2 regions of the Rothia sp. 27098_8_27 genome follow, and region 2 is predicted to be linked to the other one. Evidence: riboswitches for the same ligand, from Rfam matches in the RefSeq annotation. Region 2 holds a riboswitch; the other holds the start of a gene.
What was found. Region 2 has a riboswitch for S-adenosylmethionine ahead of O3675_RS08575 (methylenetetrahydrofolate reductase). Riboswitches for the same ligand answer to the same signal wherever they lie in the genome.
Positions count from the first base shown of each region.

Region 1: another riboswitch for S-adenosylmethionine. It lies ahead of O3675_RS03640 (hypothetical protein); the one in region 2 lies ahead of O3675_RS08575 (methylenetetrahydrofolate reductase).

Region 1 covers NZ_JAPWAJ010000002.1:25,129-30,308, reverse strand. Annotated here, with positions in the region: gene O3675_RS03650 (DUF6350 family protein) at 1-2,042, opposite strand, end outside; gene O3675_RS03645 (plasmid stabilization protein) at 2,172-2,606, opposite strand; gene O3675_RS03640 (hypothetical protein) at 2,617-2,844, opposite strand; SAM riboswitch class IV at 2,880-3,014, opposite strand; gene O3675_RS03635 (SNF2-related protein) at 3,200-5,180, shown strand, end outside.
Region 2 covers NZ_JAPWAJ010000009.1:652-5,831, forward strand. Annotated here, with positions in the region: partial or broken gene O3675_RS08570 (ATP-binding cassette domain-containing protein) at 1-671, opposite strand, end outside; SAM riboswitch class I at 1,019-1,135, shown strand; gene O3675_RS08575 (methylenetetrahydrofolate reductase) at 1,253-2,158, shown strand; gene metE (5-methyltetrahydropteroyltriglutamate--homocysteine S-methyltransferase) at 2,306-4,633, shown strand; gene O3675_RS08585 (MFS transporter) at 5,161-5,180, shown strand, end outside.

The sequences.
Region 1 (5,180 bases), on a different contig from region 2:
CCGAAGTACGCCATAATGCGGCTCGCGCGACCCTTCGAACGCGGCGCTTGCTCCGCAGGCTCCTCAACAGCGTTCTCACGCTCAGTAGCCACAGGTTCGGCAGTCTCGTAGACGGGCTCCTGAATCAGTTCGCGAGTCTCCTCCTCGGAGGGGTCATGAGCGTACACGGCGGGGTTATAGGTGCCGTGTTCGTCAGCATCCTCATCGTGCGGGGGTGCGGAGTGCAGGTAATCGACCTGCTGAACGGCCTCAATCGGCTCGTACTGCTCAGCGGGGCTCTCTTCAGCAGTAGCCTCTTCGGAGGCGGGCTCTTTAGCCGCCTCTTCACGCTCTGCAACAATCTCGGCGAAAGCGTCCGCCGCCGCACGCTGCGCCAGCTGTTCGGTCGCCTCCACGGGGACGGCAACCACCGGCTCCTGCGGATGCACCGGAACATGACCGGTCGCTACCTCAGATACAACAGACTGCTCAGGCTCAGAGACATTCTTCTCAGAAGCCTTCTTAGAGGCAGCCGCGCGTGCCGTCTCTTCCGCCTCGCGCTCAGCTGCTTCACGCTCTGCAGCCTCACGAGCGGCGACTTCCTCAGCTTCACGCTCTGCAGCTTCACGCTCAGCCGCCTCACGTGCCGCGGCTTCCTCGGCCTCACGCTCCATACGCTCCGCACGCGCCTGCGCACGCTGCTCACGACGCTCCGCAAAACGCTCACGAGTCGAAGCAGTAAAACTCATCAGACGCTCACCCAGGTTCGGGCGCTCATCCGCAAAACGAGGCAGCTCACGGCTACTATCCGGCACCAGGGCGCGGCTCAGCAACATACCGAAAGTCACGCCGGCACCCACCGTCAACGCGGTATGCGCCGCAAAAGTCAGCGGCTCAGCACCAACCTCCGTAAAACGACCAATACCCAGAGAGCCGTACGAAATCCAGCCCAGCCACAGGGCACCAAACGACGTCATAATACCGGTCATCACGCCCAGCACCACCGCAGAAATCAGCGCAGACAGCGGGCGGAACGGAACCTTCAGAGCAACCCACTCATCCAGGTGATCCTCACCCTCACGCAAGAACCACCAGCCAGCAATCGCACCGGCAACCAGTGGCACCAGCAAACCCACCAGACCAAATGTGCCCAACGACTCGGGCACAGCGCCCAAAATCGGAAGCATCGGCAAAGTACCAGCATCGCTACTGGTCAAACCAACCGAGGTGCCCGCACCAAAGGAGAAACCGGCACCGGTCGACCACGCAATCGCGTAGATTACCAGGTTCGGCAAGAAACCCAGCTGCAGCAGAGTCACCGCAGTATCACCCACAGCGCCCGCGTGCAGCTCCTGGTAGGTGGCAACGATCTGCGACCAGCCCGCCAAAATACCGATACCCAAAAGCACCGCACCCAAACCAATCAGCGCAACAAAAGCAACCACCGCAGCACGCACCACAGCCCAGGCGTACGAACCCGCCCAACGCGAATACTGACTCATCTGCGAAATCTGCTCCGCAGTATCAACACCCACCATGCGCGAGAGCGAACGCGCCTCACGGTAGCCACCCCACATCAGACCAGCCACCACAATACCCAAAGGCACCAGGGCAGCATTCAACGCCTGAAGAGGCTGCGGATGCGGGCTCGCCCAACCGTACATCGCCGAACTAATCAGCGCATAGGTCACCGAACCGGACAGCACCGGAATCAAAAACTCACCCTCATACGAGGCGCGCGCCAGGCGACGACCCGAACGGTAACAGAGCAGCAGAGGCAGAATACTCAAACCCAGCGGCACCAGCGTCATCGTGCCGGCAGAAGCACCAAAAGCAGCCGCAAGATCCAGGGGAACACCGTGAATCAGAAGCCACAGGTGCGCCGACATGGCGGCCACGGAGGAGAACTCCATGTCGCCAAAACCCTTGGTCGCCCACACGGCAGACATCGCCGCAAACACAGCAAGCGCAGAGAACAGGGCAGTAACAATTAGCTCAACAACACCCTGAAGCCACAGAGGCATGGGCATGGAATAACGAGAGATAGGTGAGGTGCTTTTCATCGTCCTTCAATCATGCCACGAATTAACGACGAAACCCGCCTCCGATTAACACTCGAAAGCGGGTTCTCACAACTATTCACACAGGTATTCATCCAGACGCGCACGCGAGGACGCGCATCCGGCAAAGTTTTAATCCTCAGTCCACGGGTTGGAAGCCTGAACACCCCAGGCGCGGTACACCTGAGCCTTAGAAGAAATCAGCTCCAAATCATAGGCACTCGCGCTCGCCGCCATCAGACCCTCCAGGGCGGCGGTAGGCAGCGGACCGGCATCATCACGACCCACGGCATGCACACCGAGCGGCGCCTGACGACCAGCCCACTCGAGGCTCACATGCGCATCCACATTAATAACGTGGTCGCCAAAGCGCTCAAGAAGTTCGGTAATCCAACGATCAGTTTCCGGGTAGGGGTACAGGCCCTTCAACTCGCCAATACTCAGCACGGAAATGTACATGTGTCGGAACGAGCGGCGGCGCAGAAAAGCGACCACGGCGGGATCAGGATCCGCCTTACGGATCTCCGCAAGAACGTCGGAGTCCAGGAGCATACCGGAGAAATTCATACCCCTAATGCTACGCTACGCGCAGACCGGCGTACTGAATAGCGGGGATGCCCTCGGGGTTCGGCAGAAGAAGGAAGTTCAGGAACTCGTCGCGCTTAGAAGAAATGCGGGAGTAATCGTCAATGCTGACTGCGGTGTATCCGCCTCGCGCGGGGACAGCTGCGGCACGCAGGCTTTCCTGGTAGGAGCGGGAGGGGTTCAGAGAGATTGCTGCTTCGGTTGCAGAGCCGTTGTACATGTGACAACCTGCGCCGTGAGTGGCGCGATCCTTTCGCGTTGCTCTTGTCTGTACCAATTACCACCGGTTATTCCGGTGGTGAATACAAACCGCTTCGTCATCCGAGCCACCCGTGAACATGGGGTTGGCGTTCGACCATAGTCGGAGCTTATCAGTCGAAACTCTTGAAGCTGGGTTTAGCTTACAGCATTTTCTCAAGTTAAGTAAAGCGTTTTTTGAAAGAGATTTAGATTATTGGCGTTTTGGCTTGTGGAAGTGTTTTGAATGGCGGGAATTTTTGATACGGCGCGGAATATCTTATGTGAATACCGCTGTTTTTATGCATCAAAAACGCATCCTGCACACCCACCCGGCAATGACCGGCGACAAGGCGCAAGCCCGCACGATACGCGATAATGAGCTGGTGAGCGCCAACAATCCTTTCCCCGAAATTCCCGTCACCGTACCGCAGATCATTCGCCAGGCCGGGCACCGCACTTACCAGCGCGGTGTCGCCTACCAGCACAACCGCGAAGTCATCCGCTACAGCTACGACGAAGACGAACGCACCCTCACCGGGCTCGTCAACGGAAGCACCATCATCCCCTACGAAGTGACCGTCCGCTTCTTCCCCGCCGTCAGCGGCTCCGCAACCTTCACTGCCCGCTGCACCTGCCCCGTACTCACCGACTGCAAGCACGCCGTAGCGCTCATGCTCACCGCGCTCGACCGCGCCTCCGTAGCGAAAAAGGCGCTCAGCGAACACCCCGGACCCGTCGGCGTGCCCAATACTGGCTCTCATGGCGTAGCAGCGAAGAGTGCGGATGTTGCAGAGGCGAAGAAAGCCGCCGACCCGCTCGCGGCGTTGCGCGCCTCCGGTGCGCTCACCACCGCGGCGAAACTGCCCGCACCCGATGCAGCGGCTACCGAGCCCGAAAACACCCAGGGAAGCTTTGCGCTCAACGAGCTAGGCGCCTCCCCGAGCCTGCAAGCAGAGGCATCCGCCACCAAAATCTCGGCATGGCGGCGCGACCTCTCCTCCGTTCTTTCCGCACGTCAGGACCTTGCGGGCATCGATTCGATGCGCGTGAGCGGTGCCCTGGATTTCTCACTGAGTGTCTCCGGTTCCTACGCGCGCGGCCGCAATATGCCCGGCGCAACCCCCAGCATTAACCTGCTCGCCCGACCGCTCATGGCGTCCAAAACCGGGCGCTGGATCAAGGGCGGACTCAGCTGGGAAACCTTCGCATCCAGCGTGGGCGGGCCCGTCGGGCGGCACGAAATCTACCCCGAACACGAACGATTCTTCGCCGAGCTCTACTCGATTGCCCGCCCCTGGCAGAACATGTATTCCTCGCACCGCGACTGGATCTCAATCAGCGCTTCTGCCTCCACTCTACTCTGGGACGTACTCGCCCGTGCGGAGGATATTGGCCTGCCCCTGCTCGTCAACGGTCGCGAGGTGAACTACGCCGTGCTGAGCCCCGCACAGGTGCGCCTGCACGCCGCCGCCAGCGAAGAGAAACACGCAGAAGGCACCGGACTACAGCTTCAAGCCGCGCTCAGCTGGGAAGGACGCGAAGGCGAACTACTGCGCCAGCTCTGGCTACCCGCCGCGCACTGCCACCCCATCGGCACCCCGCGCACCGGCTTCTTTGCCCTGGGCGGGCTCGCCCAGCAGGAGTACGAGCAGGCGGCAAAGGCGGTGCACTGGAAGACCGCGCGCCCCGGCGCACTGGATGAAGTGGGCCGTGAATCTTTTGTTCAGAAGAGCGAGCAGGAGGCGCCGACTGAGGAAGCCGAGAATAGCGCACCGACGATTGCCCCAGTACAGGGTGAGCGGGTGCGTTACTCCCCCGCCGTACCCGAACTGCCCGAGGGCGTGGAGCTGGCACTCATCCCCCTGGTCGAGCCGCTCGATGCCGCCTCCGAATCGCTCATTAGCGCCGGAACCGTGCACATTCCCGCCGCGGAACGCGCCACGTTCCAGAAGGAGTATCTGCCCGCGCTCAGCCGTTCCATTCCCTCGCTGACCCCCGATCCTGCGCTGGCGCTGCCGCGCGTGAAGCCGCCGCATCTGGTGCTTGAAATCAGCTTTGACGAGCAGGTACGCCACGACGCGCAGCTGAGCTGGCGTTGGGAGTACCCGCTGAACCCCTTCGCGGAGGACAGCGCAGAGGAGGCGAGCGCACAGGACTCTGCGGGTGCCTCCGATGTGTACTCCCTGCCCGTTTTCGGTTACCCCGGTGAAGAGGGCGGCGAGGTGCGCGACGAACGTTTTGAGGCGCGCGTACTGCGTTCGGTGCGCGCAATTCTTGCCGCCCACCCGGCGCTTTCCGGGCTGGAGGAGCGCCGCA
Region 2 (5,180 bases):
AAAAATCGGGAGGCTCTCATGAGGTGAAGTTCTTGGGCGCGACTCTGAGCCATCAGATTGTCTAGATAGTAGTTCTCTACCCGATAGTCCTCGTACATTAGGGTGTATATAGCGTAATCACGTTTAGCGAGGATTACCATTGCAATAGATAGGGGTAGTGAACACAGTGCCGCAAAAATTGCTGCCACCATGCTGACGTTTGCAATATTAAAACAGAGGAGGAAAACCATCGCAAAGGAACTCACCAGTGTCATAACTGACATGGTGTGAACCTGCAATTCCTGTTTCGATATTGCCTCTCTTGCAGCACGTATATCTTCCTGTGATTTTGTGCTACCTATATCAGACAACGGAAATGTAGATAACCTGTTATTTAACATGCAGTGAACCCGATAGTTCACCTTTGATTTGAGGATGAGCATGTTACTTATGACCCAGCGTTTAGCAATGATATTAATTCCGACAACAAGGGCAAGAGCAACGATATAAATCCAGGCCGCGCCACCATTTGAACCGCTCAAGGCTGATACTGTATTACCAATCAGCAGGGACTGACTCAAGGGAATGCAGGCAATGACGGCTAGCGATAGGGCGACGCTCACCAGGGTTGTGGGACAGGTTTTCCATGCTAGGCGGAAGGACCAGAGTATAGAAGAAAATAGCTTTTTCATTCTCACCACGCTCACAAAGTCATATTGAACTCATCTTTGAGCCCTGAAACTCCTCGATGAGCGGACATTGAAACACTACCCGTGCCTCACTAGCTACCTTACCCCGCAATGAAATTCAAAACACATATATTCGTGCGTGTCCAAGAATATTAAGCAGACGTATCTGCGATAGTTCCGGACATCCATGGGTCAGCCGACAGCCCTACCCGCAACACCCCCAGCCGCCCTTCGTCATAGTCAGTCATATTAAGTTCATATTTCGCCCCAATGTCATGTCCAGAAATATTAGGACATCAACCACCGCATCCCTTGCACGCCCTCGGAGGCGGTGGGTAAAGTGAAAGCGTTATCTATCAAGAGCGACCGAGAGATCTGGCTCGTCGACGTCGCAGCAACCTCGCCAGTATCCCCCACCGTCACGGTGCAGGGTACGGACAAGGTGCTCCCGCCAGAACCGATAGAGAAGAATACCCTTCGGCACCCCTTGATGAGTCGTACTCGCAAACCGGTACAGCGCATCCTGCAGAAGAATTCACGCACCCTCCCGGTGCGTATCTATCGGGTGAACACGAAGGAAGGTTATGACGACAGTTCACCCGGCTCTTTCTTTTGAGCTGTTCCCACCCCGCTCACACGCAAGCTGCGAGTCGCTACTCCACACCATTGCCGAGCTTGAGGGCACCAACCCCGACTACGTATCGGTCACCTACGCCGGTGACGCGAAGCGCCGCCAGAAGACCCTGGCGCTGCTCGACCACCTGGTGCATGAAACCTCCCTCACCCCGCTGGCTCACCTGATTTGCGCAGGCCATTCAGTGCACGAGCTGGAGCGTGCAGTCCGCCTGATTCTGGGTCTGGGTGTGCGCGGTTTCCTGGCTCTTCGCGGTGATATTCAGGAAGGTCAGGTTTCTGAACTTCCTTTCGCCCGCTACCTGGTGGAACTGATTCGCCGCGTGGAGCGTGAAGATTTCGCCCACCTGGCAGCTGGCAAGGTGTCGATTGGTGTGGCGGCATACCCGCAGAAGCACCCCGAGTCCGCATCCCTGCTGCAGGATATTGAGATTCTGCTGTCGAAGCAGCGTGCCGGCGCGGATTTCGCGATTACTCAGGTGTTTTTTGAGGACGAGCGCTACAGTGCCCTGGTCGATTCGGCGCACCTGGCAGGCGTGGATATTCCGATTATTCCGGGCATCATGCCGGTGACCTCACTGAAGCGCCTGCGGAACCTCTGCCAGATGGCGGGCATGGCGGTCCCGGCGGACCTCGCCTACGCCCTAGAAACGGCAACCAGTAGCGCTGAGCTGCACCGCATCGGTGTTGAGTATGCGTTGAACCAGTGCCGCACCGTGATGGATGCGGGCGCACCGGGTCTGCACTTCTTCACCTTCAACGAGCATGCGGCGGTTCTGGACGTTCTGGATCAGCTGGACCTACCCCGATACAGCAACCGTTTCTCTCAGCCGCTGAGCGAACTGGAATACGCCTAACCCCCATAGCGCTCCTTGTCGGATGCGTTTCCACAATCTCCCCCACAAATATTCCGGGAGTTATGACCCCCGTTTCACCGCCCACCGCTGGGCGGCGAAACACCGGAACTAACTCCCACATCTATCCCCAGTAAAGGAAAAATTACTATGTCGAACACCGCATTCCCCGCCGCAACCATTGTTGGTTACCCCCGCGTGGGCCGCTTCCGCGAACTGAAGAAGGCTCAGGAGGCTTTCTGGAAGGGCAAGGCAACCCTGCAGGAGCTGCAGGACACCGCCGCTGACGTGCAGCGCACCTACTTCGAGCGCGTGACCGCCGCCGGCCTGAAGGCTGATAACTACTCGATTCCGGCAACCTTCTCCTACTACGACCAGGTGCTTGATGTGGTTCGCCTGTTCACCCTGGTTCCCGAGCGTCTGGCTGAGGCTAAGGACGCACGCGGTCTGCTGGATCTGCCCGGCTACTTCGCACTGGCGCGCGGTACCGAGACCCTGCCTCCTCTGGAGATGACTAAGTGGTTCGACACCAACTACCACTACCTGGTGCCCGAGATTGGTGCCGGCACCGAGATTAAGCTGAACCTTGAGGCTATTGACGAGCAGCTTGAGGTGGCAAAGCAGGCTGGCGTGAAGGTTCGCCCGCAGATTGTTGGCCCGCTGACCCTGCTGCTGGGCGCTAAGGCTGAGCAGGGTTCCGCTGAGGACTTCGCACCCATCGACCGTCTGGATGAGTTCGTTGCCGCTTACGCTCAGGTGCTGGAGCAGCTGGCTGAGCGCGGTGTTGAGTGGGTTCAGCTGGACGAGCCGGGCCTGACCGTGGACCGTGCCGACAACGCGAAGGTTGCGCAGCTGGCTGAGCGCACCTACCGTGCCCTGGCTGCCGGCGAGAAGCGCCCGCAGATTCTGGTGACCAGCCCCTACGGTTCTCTGCGTGAGAACCTGCCGGCACTGCTGGGTACCGGCATTGAGGCTCTGCATCTTGACCTGGTGCACGGTGTGTACTCGAAGGCTGAGCTGGAGTCTGTTTCTGCCGCTGGTGTTCACCTGGTTGCCGGTGTTGTGAACGGCCGTAATGTGTGGCGTGCTGATGTTCGTGCCGCCCTGAAGACTCTGGAAGCACTGCCCGGCGCATCCAAGGGTGCCGTGTCGGTGGCTTCCTCGACCTCCCTGCAGCATGTGCCGCACGACCTGGCTCTGGAAGACCCCGCCGAGGTTCCCGTGGACGGCCTGGCATTCGCCGATCAGAAGGTCGCTGAGATTGCTCTGCTGGCTCGTGGCCTGGCTGAGGGTGAGGCCGCTGTTGAGCCGGAGCTGAAGGCTGCTGATGAGGCGCTGGCTCGCTTCGCCGCTGACCCGCGCAAGCACAACGACGAGATCCGTGCCCGCGCCGCAGCTGTGACTCCCGAGGACTTCGACCGCCCGACCATTGACGTTCGCCGCGCGGCTCAGGCTGACCTGAACCTGCCGAAGCTGCCGACCACCACCATCGGCTCCTTCCCCCAGACCGCTGAGATTCGCCGCCACCGTGCGGAGGCTCGTGCGGGCAAGATTTCCGCTGAGGAGCTGAACGGCTTCCTGCGTGACGAGATCGCCTCCGTCATCAAGCTGCAGGAGGAGCTGGGCCTGGACGTGCTGGTTCACGGTGAGGCCGAGCGTAACGACATGGTTCAGTACTTCGCTGAGAACTTCGACGGTTTCGCAACCACCCGCCACGGCTGGGTTCAGTCCTACGGTTCGCGTTGCACCCGCCCCTCGATCCTGTTCGGTGACGTGAAGCGTCACGGTGAGGGCCTGCGCGGTGAGGCGTTCACCGTTCCGTGGAGCTCCCACGCACAGTCGCTGAGCGACAAGCCGGTCAAGGGCATGCTCACCGGCCCGGTGACGATTCTGGCGTGGTCCTTCGTGCGTGACGACCAGCCGCGTCGCGAGACCGCTAACCAGGTGGCTTTGGCTCTTGCCGACGAGATTGCTGACCTGGAGCAGGCGGGCATCCGCATCATTCAGGTGGACGAGCCGGCTCTGCGTGAGCTGCTGCCCCTGCGCCGCGATGAGCAGCCGCAGTACCTGGACTGGTCGGTGAACTCCTTCCGCCTGGCTACCAGCGGTGTGAAGGATTCCACTCAGATTCACACCCACCTGTGCTACTCGGAGTTCAACGAGATTATCGACTCGATTAACGCTCTGAACGCTGACGTGACCAGCATTGAGGCGGCTCGTTCGCACATGGAGCTGCTGGCTGATATTCCGGAGAGCTTCGTTTCCGGTCTGGGCCCGGGCGTGTGGGACATCCACTCCCCGCGTGTTCCTTCGCAGGATGAGATTGAGTCCCTGCTGAAGGCTGCGATTGGTTACGGCACCATTGCTGACCTGTGGGTGAACCCCGACTGTGGTCTGAAGACTCGTGATTACGAGGAGACCAAGCAGTCTCTGCGTCACCTGGTGGACGCCACCAAGGCGATTCGCGCTTCTCTCTAGGTTTCCCACCCGGAGAGCTTTAGGTTCCGCTGCCTGCTGCGGGTTAACCGGATGATGGTTTGCTCGCGGTAACCTGCGGCAGGTGGCGGCTGTTCGGCTTCGTGCCGGTATGCGTACCGACTGTATGCCGAGCTTTTGGGGATAGATAACAGGCCCGCCCGTACGGTTTTTCTTCTGCACCGTGCGGGCGGGCTTTTCTGTGCTGTTTTTGGGCACCGATTTTGTGGTGTTCAAGTGGTTTTCTTTTTGAACTTAGGGTATAAATTACTCTAAATTTAAGTGTGGTCTGACCAAAACACATACTTACTCAACAAGGAAAGTATTTATATTCACTGTAGCACTTGTGGCACTGTTGCCCAGTAGACAGATATACATCACACAGATTTAGCACTTCCCTGTAATTCCAGGGTAAAAACAGTATTAATAGAATAATCACTCTGAATATCTGTTCACCATAGTGAACATTCTACTGAAAACTTTTCCAGCAGATTAGCATTTTTATAAGCCGCCGTTTTTAGAATTCCAGCATGACTACTACCACTTCATC